3 regions of the Streptomyces sp. 11-1-2 genome follow, and region 3 is predicted to be linked to each of the others. Evidence: riboswitches for the same ligand, from Rfam matches in the RefSeq annotation. Region 3 holds a riboswitch; each other region holds the start of a gene.
What was found. Region 3 has a riboswitch for cyclic di-AMP ahead of CGL27_RS20880 (transglycosylase family protein). Riboswitches for the same ligand answer to the same signal wherever they lie in the genome.
Positions count from the first base shown of each region.

Region 1: linked by a shared signal. The riboswitch ahead of CGL27_RS26225 (M23 family metallopeptidase) and the one ahead of CGL27_RS20880 (transglycosylase family protein) in region 3 are both predicted to bind cyclic di-AMP.
Region 2: linked by a shared signal. The riboswitch ahead of CGL27_RS21705 (NlpC/P60 family protein) and the one ahead of CGL27_RS20880 (transglycosylase family protein) in region 3 are both predicted to bind cyclic di-AMP.

Region 1 covers NZ_CP022545.1:6,169,304-6,172,569, forward strand. Annotated here, with positions in the region: gene CGL27_RS26220 (PP2C family protein-serine/threonine phosphatase) at 1-1,347, shown strand, start outside; cyclic di-AMP (ydaO/yuaA leader) riboswitch at 1,595-1,764, shown strand; gene CGL27_RS26225 (M23 family metallopeptidase) at 1,776-2,966, shown strand; gene CGL27_RS26230 (aldo/keto reductase) at 3,095-3,266, shown strand, end outside.
Region 2 covers NZ_CP022545.1:5,196,370-5,199,635, reverse strand. Annotated here, with positions in the region: gene CGL27_RS21710 (L,D-transpeptidase) at 1-224, shown strand, start outside; gene CGL27_RS21705 (NlpC/P60 family protein) at 315-1,475, opposite strand; cyclic di-AMP (ydaO/yuaA leader) riboswitch at 1,482-1,653, opposite strand; gene pcrA (DNA helicase PcrA) at 1,827-3,266, shown strand, end outside.
Region 3 covers NZ_CP022545.1:5,012,241-5,015,506, forward strand. Annotated here, with positions in the region: gene eno (phosphopyruvate hydratase) at 1-378, opposite strand, end outside; gene CGL27_RS20880 (transglycosylase family protein) at 631-1,317, opposite strand; cyclic di-AMP (ydaO/yuaA leader) riboswitch at 1,325-1,492, opposite strand; gene CGL27_RS20885 (transglycosylase family protein) at 1,748-2,755, opposite strand; gene CGL27_RS20890 (cytochrome P450) at 2,902-3,266, opposite strand, start outside.

The DNA of each region.
Region 1 (3,266 bases), 1.2 Mb from region 3:
CGCCCGCACGCCCACCGCCGCCACACCCGCCTGCACACGCTCATCGCCACCGGCGCCGCGGCCGGTGGCGCCTCCGCCGACGGGCTCACCGGGCCCACCGCGGGACCTGGCCCGGCGGAGGATGAGGGCAAGGGGCTGCCGGGCCGCCGGGTGGCCCGCTGGCTTCCCGCCATCCTCCTCCTCGGCGGCGTCAGCTTCGACCTGGCCACCCCGTCCGGCTACACCGCCTCGCCCTTCTTCGCCGCCGCCCCCCTGGTCGCCGCGGCGCTCTTACCGCTGCGCCAGACCGTCATCATGGCCTGCGTCGCCGTCCTCGCGACCTGTCTGCTGGCGGAGTTGCACGGTGTGAAGGACCCGACCCAGGCGGCCACCGAGATCGTCACGGTCGCCACCGTGACCGTGCTGGCGGTGGCGATCAACCGTGTCGTACGCCGCAGCTATCACCGGCTCGCCTCGGCGCGCGGTGTCGCGGAGGCGGCCCAGCGCGCCGTCCTGCCCGCGCCGCCCGCCCGTCTCGCCGGGCTGGAGATCGCCGCGCGCTACGTACCGGCGGAGAAGTACGCGGCGATCGGCGGTGACCTGTACGCGGTCCAGGACACCCCGCACGGCGTACGGCTGATCGTCGGGGACGTACGCGGCAAGGGGCTGCAGGCGGTGGAGGTCGTGGCGATCCTCCTCGGCTGCTTCCGGGAGGCGGCGGAGCAGGAGACGACCCTGGAGGCGCTCGTGGGCCGCCTGGAGCGGGCGCTGCAGCGTGAGGGTGCCCGGCGGGCCGACCTGGAGGTGTTCGAGGGGTTCACGACGGCCGTGGTGGCCGAAATTCCGCGCGGCGATTCCACTCTGCGGCTGATCAACCGCGGCCATCCGGCGCCGCTGCTCATGGCGGAGGACGGCGCGGTGCGTGCCCTGGAGCCGGAGATGTCGGCGCTGCCGGTGGGGATGGGGGAGTTGGCCGGGTGGCCGGACCGGGTGATGGAGCTGGGGTTCGAGGAGGGGGAGACGCTGCTGCTGTTCACGGACGGGGTGACGGAGGCCCGAAACCGCGACGGCGAGTTCTACGACCCGGAGAAGCGGCTGCGCGGCCGCCGCTTCGCCGATCCGCAGGAGCTGCTCGACGCGTTGGTCGCCGATGTCGAGCGCCATACGGACGGCGGGACATCGGACGACATGGCGCTGCTGGCGGTCCGCCGGACCCCGGCCCGCGGGAACGGACGGGGGAACGGGCAGGGCAATGGGGGCAACCGGGGCAATGGGCAGCGGGACGGCCGAGGGAGCGGGCACGACGGCGACGGCGGTGCGAGCCGCGGCGGCCATACGGGGGACAGCGGCGTCCCACACCGTCCGTAGCCGACCGGGTCCATACCGTGCGTAGTCGACCGAGCCCCCTCCGCATAACAATTGCTGCACGATCGGTCCGCACGCGTTTTTGCGAACCTTTGGCCAGTGCTTTGATTCGCCCTCTTTTGTCCCCTCTTGAGCGCTAAGTTCATGCCAAAGGTGCGCGGATTCCTCAGAACAGCTTGGAATCACATCGCGCTCTCTATTAACGTTCGATAACGCAGCGCGGTCGTCACAACCGTCGCAAGGGCGGCACCGTGCGCCGTCGCCGAATCCCGTACGCACACTGGCAGTACCGCACCACCAGCAGCACCAAGGGAACCGGGGAACCAACACCTTGGGGTGAATCGGGTCGAACCTGACCCGTAGGAGACCTTCCTGCTCCGAACCCGTCAGCTAACCCGGTAGGCGAGAAGGAAGGAAAGGAGTGCGCCTCCGTGGCGTCCAACAGGTCTGCCCTGGACGAGGCCCCGTATCGCACACGGGGAGGCGGTTTGGGGACCGCCACCGCCTACGGCCCCGGCTTTGACGCCGGCGGCGGGATGAGCTCCGGGGACGGCCACTTCGCCCCCGACGATCGGTACCTGGACGCGAATGGGGACGCGTTCGAGGGCCCGGGTGCCGGATTCGAGACCGAGCCCTGGGAGGAGTGGAACCCCACCGAGGAGTCCATCGCTCCCGTACGCGGCCGGCACCGCGTGGCCAAGCAGCGGGGCGGGACCATGGCGCGCAGCGGCGCCGTCCTCGGGGTCGGCGTGATCGCCGCGGTCGGCGCGGGCGGTATGGCCAGCGCCAAGGACCGTCCCAAGCCGCCCATTTCCATGCCGGATCTCGGCCACGTCGCCGATGAGGTCAAAGCCAGCCTGCCCGCCGCCAAGGACCTGCCAGGCATCGGCTCCTGGACGTCGGACGACAGCAGCGGCCCGCAGACGGCCGCCGCCCCCCTCTCCCAGGCCGGCCTCACCAGCGAGGACGAGCAGCGCGGCACCACCGACGCGGGCGAGGCGCTCCGCGCCCGCATCCTCCAGCAGGCCGAGAACCAGCAGAACGCGGCGGACGAGGACAGCCGCACCGCCGCGGCGAAGGCCGCCGCGGACAAGGCGTCCGACCAGGCCGCGGAGGTGGCCGCCCAGCGGAAGGCCAAGGCAGAGGCGGAGAAGAAGGCCGCCGAGCAGCGGGCGAAGGAGGCGGCGGAGAAGAAGGCCGCGGCCGAGCGCCAGGCCAGGCTCGCCGCCGCGTACACCCTCCCGGTCGGCTCGTACACCCTGACCGCGAGCTTCGGCCAGGCTGGCGACATCTGGTCGGCCGACCACACCGGCCAGGACTTCGCCGCCCCGACCGGCACCCCGGCCAAGGCGGTGCACGGCGGCACCATCACCCAGGCGGGCTGGGCCGGTTCGTACGGCTACCGCATCGTGCTGACCCTCAGCGACGGCACCGAGATCTGGTACTGCCACCTGTCCTCGATGGTCGTCACCTCGGGCAAGGTGACGGCGGGCGACGTCATCGGCCGCGTCGGCGCCACCGGCAATGTGACCGGCCCGCACCTCCACCTCGAGGTCCGGCCGGGCGGCGGCTCGCCGATCGACCCGATGCCCTGGCTGCGCCAGCACGGGATGAACCCCTGATACTCCGGCGGCTCTGGCGCTCTCTCCCCCCTTGACGCCAGGGCCGCCGGTTTACGTCCCGACGGGGCTACGTCCCGACGGGGCCGCCCCCAGGAACAACCCCGCCCAGCCACCTGTTGTAAAAACGTATGGCTGACAACACACAGAAGATCGGCGATCTGTCCGTCTTCCCCTTCTCCCTCGGCGGGAACGTCTTCGGCTGGACCGCCAACGAGGCCGAGTCCTTCCGGGTGCTCGACGCCTTCGTGGCGGCGGGCGGCAATTTCATCGACACCGCCGATGTCTACTCCGCGTGGGTGC
Region 2 (3,266 bases), 180 kb from region 3:
ACTGGCGGAACATCGACCACTGGTCGACGCTCTACAAGGTCGCCATGCCCTACAGCCAGTTCTTCGACGGCGGTCAGGCGTTCCACTCGATCGCCGGGAGCGTATGGTCCCCGCCCGGCTCCCACGGCTGCGTCAACATGCGCACGGGCGAGGCCAAGAAGTACTGGAGCCTGCTGAAGAACGGCGACGATGTGTACGTCTACGGGCGCAAGCCCGGCACGTGAACGGCACATGAGCCGATGACGTGACGATGCCGCTGCCCGGGGCTCCGGCCCCGGGCAGCGGCACGCCAAGGGCCTGTACGGCCCCGCGTCCTACGCGGGCCGCACGCTCCCGTAGATCGGCATCTCGGTGATCGGCGCCTTCTTCACCACATCGCCCGGCTTCGGCGCGTGGATCATCATCCCGTCGCCGATGTAGAGGCCGACATGGCTGATGTCGTCGTAGAAGAAGACCAGATCGCCCGGCTGGAGTTCGGACGTCGAGACGCGCGTACCGGCCTTCACCTGGTCCCAGGTGGTGCGCGGCAGCGAGATCCCGGCCGTCTTCCAGGCCGCCTGCGTCAGCCCTGAGCAGTCGAAGGAGCTGGGGCCGGTCGCGCCCCAGACATACGGCTTGCCGAGCTGCGACTTCGCGAAGGCGATGGCCTGGGCCGCCTTGGAGCTGTTGGCGGGGGTCGAGGGCGCCGTCGAACCGGAGCCGCTGTCTCCGTTCTGCTGCTCCTGCTGCTTCTTGCGCGCGGCCTCCTGCCGCTGCTTCTCGGCGAGCGCGGCCGCCTTACGGCGGGCCTCTTCCGCCTTCTTCTTCTCGATCGCCGCCAGCCGCGCCTTCTCCTTGGCGGTCAGATTCGCCAGCAGCCGCCGGGCCTCGGTCAGCTTGTCCTGGACGGTCTTCTTCTGGGTCTTCAGCTGCTTCTGCGACGCGGTCAGCGAGGCGAGGCTCTCGCTGGCCTTACCGCGCTCCTTGGCGGCGCTCGCCTGCTGCTTCTGGAAGTCGTCGACGGCCTGCTTCTGCCGACCGGTCAGCCGGTCGATCAGATGCGACTGGTCGAAGACGTCCTGCGGATCGTTGGAGAACAGCAGGGTCGCGGCGGAGCGGGCCATTCCGCCGTCGCGGTACTGGGCGGTGGCGTAGGCGCCGAGCGTGCGTCGCGCCTCGTTGAGCTTCTCGGTGCGCTGGGCGACGGAGTCCAGCAGCTTGTCGACCTTGCCCCGCTGCTGATCGGCGCGCTCCTTGGCGGCGTTGTAGCGCTGGGTGGCGCTCTCCGCCTGGTGATAGAGGGTGTCGACCTTCTCCTTGACCTTGTCGATCGACTGGGTGGCCGGTTTGGGGTCGTCGCCCGGCGCGGCGTTGGCCGTCTGGGAGAGGAGGGTGACGGATGCGAGGGCGGCCGTGGTGAACCCGACGGCCGTACGGCGGCCGTGACCGGTGAGCGGGGCCGGTATTCGGCTCCGCGGCTTGCGGTGCGACGCCAAGGGAGGCGCTCCTTCCGTGGACCGCCTACCGGGTTAGCTGTCGGGTTCGGGCGGTACGGAAGGTTGCCCTACGGCCGTGTCCGGGCGGCACTTCCGTGCCACGCCGCTTCGGGCCGATTCACCCCGGTGTCGCGTTGTCGGGTCCCCGGCTCCGGGCGCCTTACGGCGGTGCCGGACTCGGCGGAGGCCGCCCGTGCCGACGTGGTTCGCCGACGGATCTTCCGGGCCGCCTGACGCAGGACGGTAGTCAACACGTGGGGCTCCTGTGAAGACTGGTGACCGTTTTGCCCGAAACCGTTTCGTGATGTTCGGGCATCGGCTGTCAGTGGGGCGGCCTAGACTCGGGGAGCGATGAGCAGCCTCTTTGACGACAACTTCCTGGCGGACCTCGGGCTTCCTTCGAACGAGGAGCCACCACCGCCGCCCGAGGATTCGGCGCACCCCGGCCCCGATGGTGCCGAGGACGTGCCGCATCACCTCTTCAGCGGCGGCTTCGACGCGCCCGTGCCCCGGGAGGCCCACTACCGGGACGGCGCCGCGCGGCCCGTCGTGGACCCGTCCGCCCTGCTCGAGGGGTTGAACGAGCAGCAGAGAGCCGCCGTTGAGCACACCGGCTCGCCGCTGCTGATCGTCGCGGGTGCCGGCTCCGGCAAGACCCGGGTGCTCACCCACCGCATCGCCTATCTGCTCGGCGCCCGCGGCACGCACCCCGGCCAGATCCTCGCCATCACCTTCACCAACAAGGCGGCGGGCGAGATGAAGGAGCGGGTGGAGGAGCTCGTCGGCCCGCGGGCGAACGCCATGTGGGTCTCCACCTTCCACAGCGCCTGCGTCCGCATCTTGCGCCGCGAGTCGAAGAAGCTCGGCTTCACCTCGTCGTTCTCGATCTACGACGCCGCCGACTCCAAGCGGCTGATGTCGCTGGTCTGCCGGGATCTGGATCTCGACCCCAAGCGGTTCCCGCCGAAGTCCTTCAGCGCCAAGATCTCCAACCTGAAGAACGAGCTGATCGACGAGGAGACCTTCGCCGGACAGGCCACGGACGGTTTTGAGAAGACGCTGGCCGAGGCGTACGCGATGTACCAGGCGAGGCTGCGCGAGGCCAACGCACTGGACTTCGACGACATCATCATGACCACGGTCAATCTGCTCCAGGCGTTCCCGGAGGTGGCCGAGCACTACCGCCGCCGCTTCCGGCACGTCCTGGTGGACGAGTACCAGGACACCAACCACGCGCAGTACACCCTCGTGCGCGAGCTGGTGGGCACGGACACCGAGGAGACCGCGGCCGCCGAGCTGTGCGTGGTGGGCGACGCCGACCAGTCGATCTACGCCTTCCGGGGCGCCACGATCCGCAACATCCTCCAGTTCGAGGAGGACTACCCCACCGCGCGGACGATCCTCCTCGAGCAGAACTACCGCTCCACCCAGACCATCCTGAGCGCGGCCAACGCGGTCATCGAGCGCAATGAGAACCGCCGCCCGAAGAACCTGTGGACCGAGGCCGGCGCCGGGACCGAGATCACCGGCTATGTGGCCGACACCGAGCACGACGAGGCCCAGTTCGTCGCCGACGAGATCGACCGGCTCACGGACGCGGGCGACGCCAAGGCCGGTGACGTGGCGGTGTTCTACCGGACCAACGCCCAGTCCCGTGTCTTCGAAGAGATCTTCATCCGGGTCGGGCTGCCGTACAAGGTCGTCGGCGGCGTGCGCTTCTACGAGCGCAAGGAGGTCCGGGACGTCCTCGCCTATCTGCGGGTGCTGGCCAACCCCGAGGACTCCGTCCCG
Region 3 (3,266 bases):
GGACGCCTCGGAGGCGGCGTGCGCGACCGCGAGGGAGACGCCGAGGATGGCGTTGGCACCGAGCGAGGACTTGTCCGGGGTGGCGTCCAGGTCGAACATCGCCTGGTCGATCAGACGCTGCTCGGTGGCGTCGTAGCCGACCAGCTCGGGGCCGATCTGCTCGATGACGGCGAGGACGGCCTTCTCCACACCCTTGCCGTTGTAGCGGTTCTTGTCGCCGTCACGGAGTTCGAGGGCCTCGAAGGCGCCGGTGGAGGCGCCGGACGGAACGGCGGCACGGCCGGTGCTGCCGTCGTCGAGGCCGACCTCGACCTCGACCGTGGGGTTGCCTCGCGAGTCGAGGATCTCGCGAGCTACGACGACGTCGATGGACGGCACGAGGTTCTCCTTCGTATGGGTCAGCGGTAGCAGCACGAGCCTAACGGGCCGGGAGGGCTGCACCCCGCGTTCGCCCGCCCCACGAGACGGGGGCGTGACACAAAAAGCCAGATTCTGAATCACATATCCAGATTTCTGGTGAATCGGGCAATGAGGGAACCCCGGTGGGCGCGCCATAGGGGCGGCACGCCCGACCGGGGCTCGTCTCAGGGTTCTCGGGCGGCGGCCTCAGGCCGCGGCTGCGACCGTGACTCAGCCGAGGTGCAGCTTCTGGCCCGGGTAGATCAGGTCGGCCTTCTCCACGATGTCGTCGTTCAGCTTGAAGAGCTTCTTCCAGCCGCCCTTGACGTGGTGCTCCTTGGCGATCTTGCCGAGGGTGTCGCCGGACTTGACCTTGTACTCGCCGTCACCCTTCTTGATCGGGCCACGGGGCTGCTCACGCGTGGCACGCTCGGGCGCGGTGTGCGGCTGGGCCTTCGGCTGGGCAGGCTGGGCGGCCGGGGCCGACTTGGTGGAGGCCGACGGCTGGTCCTGCGAACCGGAGGGCGCGGACGGCGCGGACGGGCTGCCGCCGGAGGTCAGACCCTTGCCGCAGACCGGCCAGGCGCCCTTGCCCTGGCTGCCGAGGACCTTCTCGGCTATCTGGATCTGCTGGCCCTTGCTGGCCTTGTCCGCGGTGGGCGCGTAGGCGGTGCCGCCGTACGCGGCCCAGGTGGAGCTGGAGAACTGCAGGCCACCGTAGTAGCCGTTGCCGGTGTTGATCGACCAGTTGCCACCGGCCTCGCACTGCGCGACCTGGTCCCACTGGGCGCTGGTGGCCGCGGAGGCGGAGGTCGCCCCGATGAGGGGCGCCGCCACGGCGGCACCGGCGAGACCGGTGAGCGCGGCGATACGGGTGGCCTTGGAGGGACGGCGGTGCTTCCCGTTGGACTTCAGCATCGTTGGTTCGTTTCCTCACCGACGCCTACGAGGTGAGCTGTCGGGTTCGGACGTGAGTTGCCCGGCCGGTCGCGATGATCGCTCCCGGCTTCACCCCTAGCCGACGAGCCCGTGTCCACAGGCCACTCGGCACCTACCTTGGGTCCCCCGCTCCTGCCTTCGGCGCTGACGCGTCGGATTCCCCCCGACCGCCGGCAGGATTCGGCGTGACGATCGACGGTGCCCGCGGTGGCGAGCGGAAAGACGTTAAACACACCTCCCGAGAACGTTCAAACACCCCAATGGCAGCGAATGGGGCTGTAATTGATCTCACCCGGCCCACATCGGCGCAGGTAGGGCCGGGTGAGGAGAGATCGGACACGAGGTGCGCCCCGGAAATTGTGACGAGATGTATGTCTCATCGGAACCAGATCGGGCAATTCACCCCGAATCACTGCTCCCTGATGGTGAGGTCAAGTCGCTGACCAGGGATGATCAGGTCGGGGTCGATTCCAATGAGGTCCTCGTTGCTCTCGTAGAGCCCTTCCCAACCTCGGGACACATTCCGGTCCTCGGCGATGCCTGACAGATTGTCACCGGGGCGAACGGTGTAATCGTCACCCGCGGGGCTCCGGTCGCGGTCCGCGGCGTCGCGCGAGGCGTGGCGTCCGGAGGGCTGCCCGTCCGCCGAATCGCCGTCCTCGGCCCGCTCCCCGGCATCCGGGGAGCCGCGGTGGCGGCCGGAGGGCGAGGGGTCGGCGGAGGGATCCGCCGAGGACCCCTTCGAGCCGCCCGAGGCCGAGCCGCCCGAGCCGCCCGAGGCCGGGTCATCCGAGGCCGAACCGCCCGACGTCGGGTCATCCGATGCCGAGCCGTCCAGTCCGTCGGGGGACTTGGAGGTGTGGGGGGCTTCCGGCTTCTCGGTCGATCCGGACGAATCCGGCTTACCGGCGCTGTCGGACGCCCCCGAACGGTCCGACTCCGGGGAGGAGGAGCCGTCCCGCTCCCGGTCCCCCGCCTCGCCCCGGCCCGCCCCCGGGTCCCGGGTGGCCGTGCCACCGGGGTCCACATCGGGGGCGCCGGAGCCGTCGGTGAGCCCGGCGCCCAGCGCACAGCTCGGCCAGGCGTCGGGGCCGCGGTCGCCGAGGATCGACTGGGCGATGGATATCTGCTGGGAGCGGCTGGCCAGGTCGGGGCGCGGGGCGTACTCCGTGCCGCCGTAGTCCTTCCACATGTCGAGGGTCAGCTGCAGTCCGCCGTAGAAGCCGTTGCCCTCGTTGGCGCTCCACATACCACCGCTCTCGCACTCGGCGACCTGATCCCAGGTGGCGGTCTGGGCGGCCTGTGCGCCGGACGCCCCGAAGAGGGGCAGGGCGATGCTCGCTCCCGTGACCCCCGCCGCGACGATGATGGCCGGAGCCTGACGGGGGCGACGGTGTCGACCATTACCGGAACGCATGCGATTGCCCTCTCTATGGCGAACTCGGTTGCCGGTGAACATAGCGAGGGCACTCGATCATCACAAGCCGATGTATCCCAGGTCACGCCACGGTCACACGGCTGATCATTCGTCACCAATGTCCGTACGTACGGGGCTTGGCGGCCTCAGTGGTCCGCGGAATTCCAGGTCACCGGGAGCGTGCGCAGCCCGCGCATGATGAGCCCGCCGCGCCACCGCAGATCCTCCGGCTCCGCCGCGAGCCGCAGTCCGGGCAGGCGCCGCAGCAGGGTGGCGATCGCGGTCTGCGCCTCCAGCCGGGCGAGCGGGGCGCCGAGACAGTAATGGATGCCGTGGCCATAGCCGAGGTGCTGGTTGTCGCGGCGGGTGAGGTCGAGGACATCGGGCGCCGCGAACCGCTCGGGGTCCCGGTCGGCGGCGGCGAGCACCACCAGCACCGGCTCCCCTTCGGCGATGTGCTGCCCCGCGAGGGTGAGCGGCTCGGTGGCGAACCGCCAGGTGGCGATCTCCA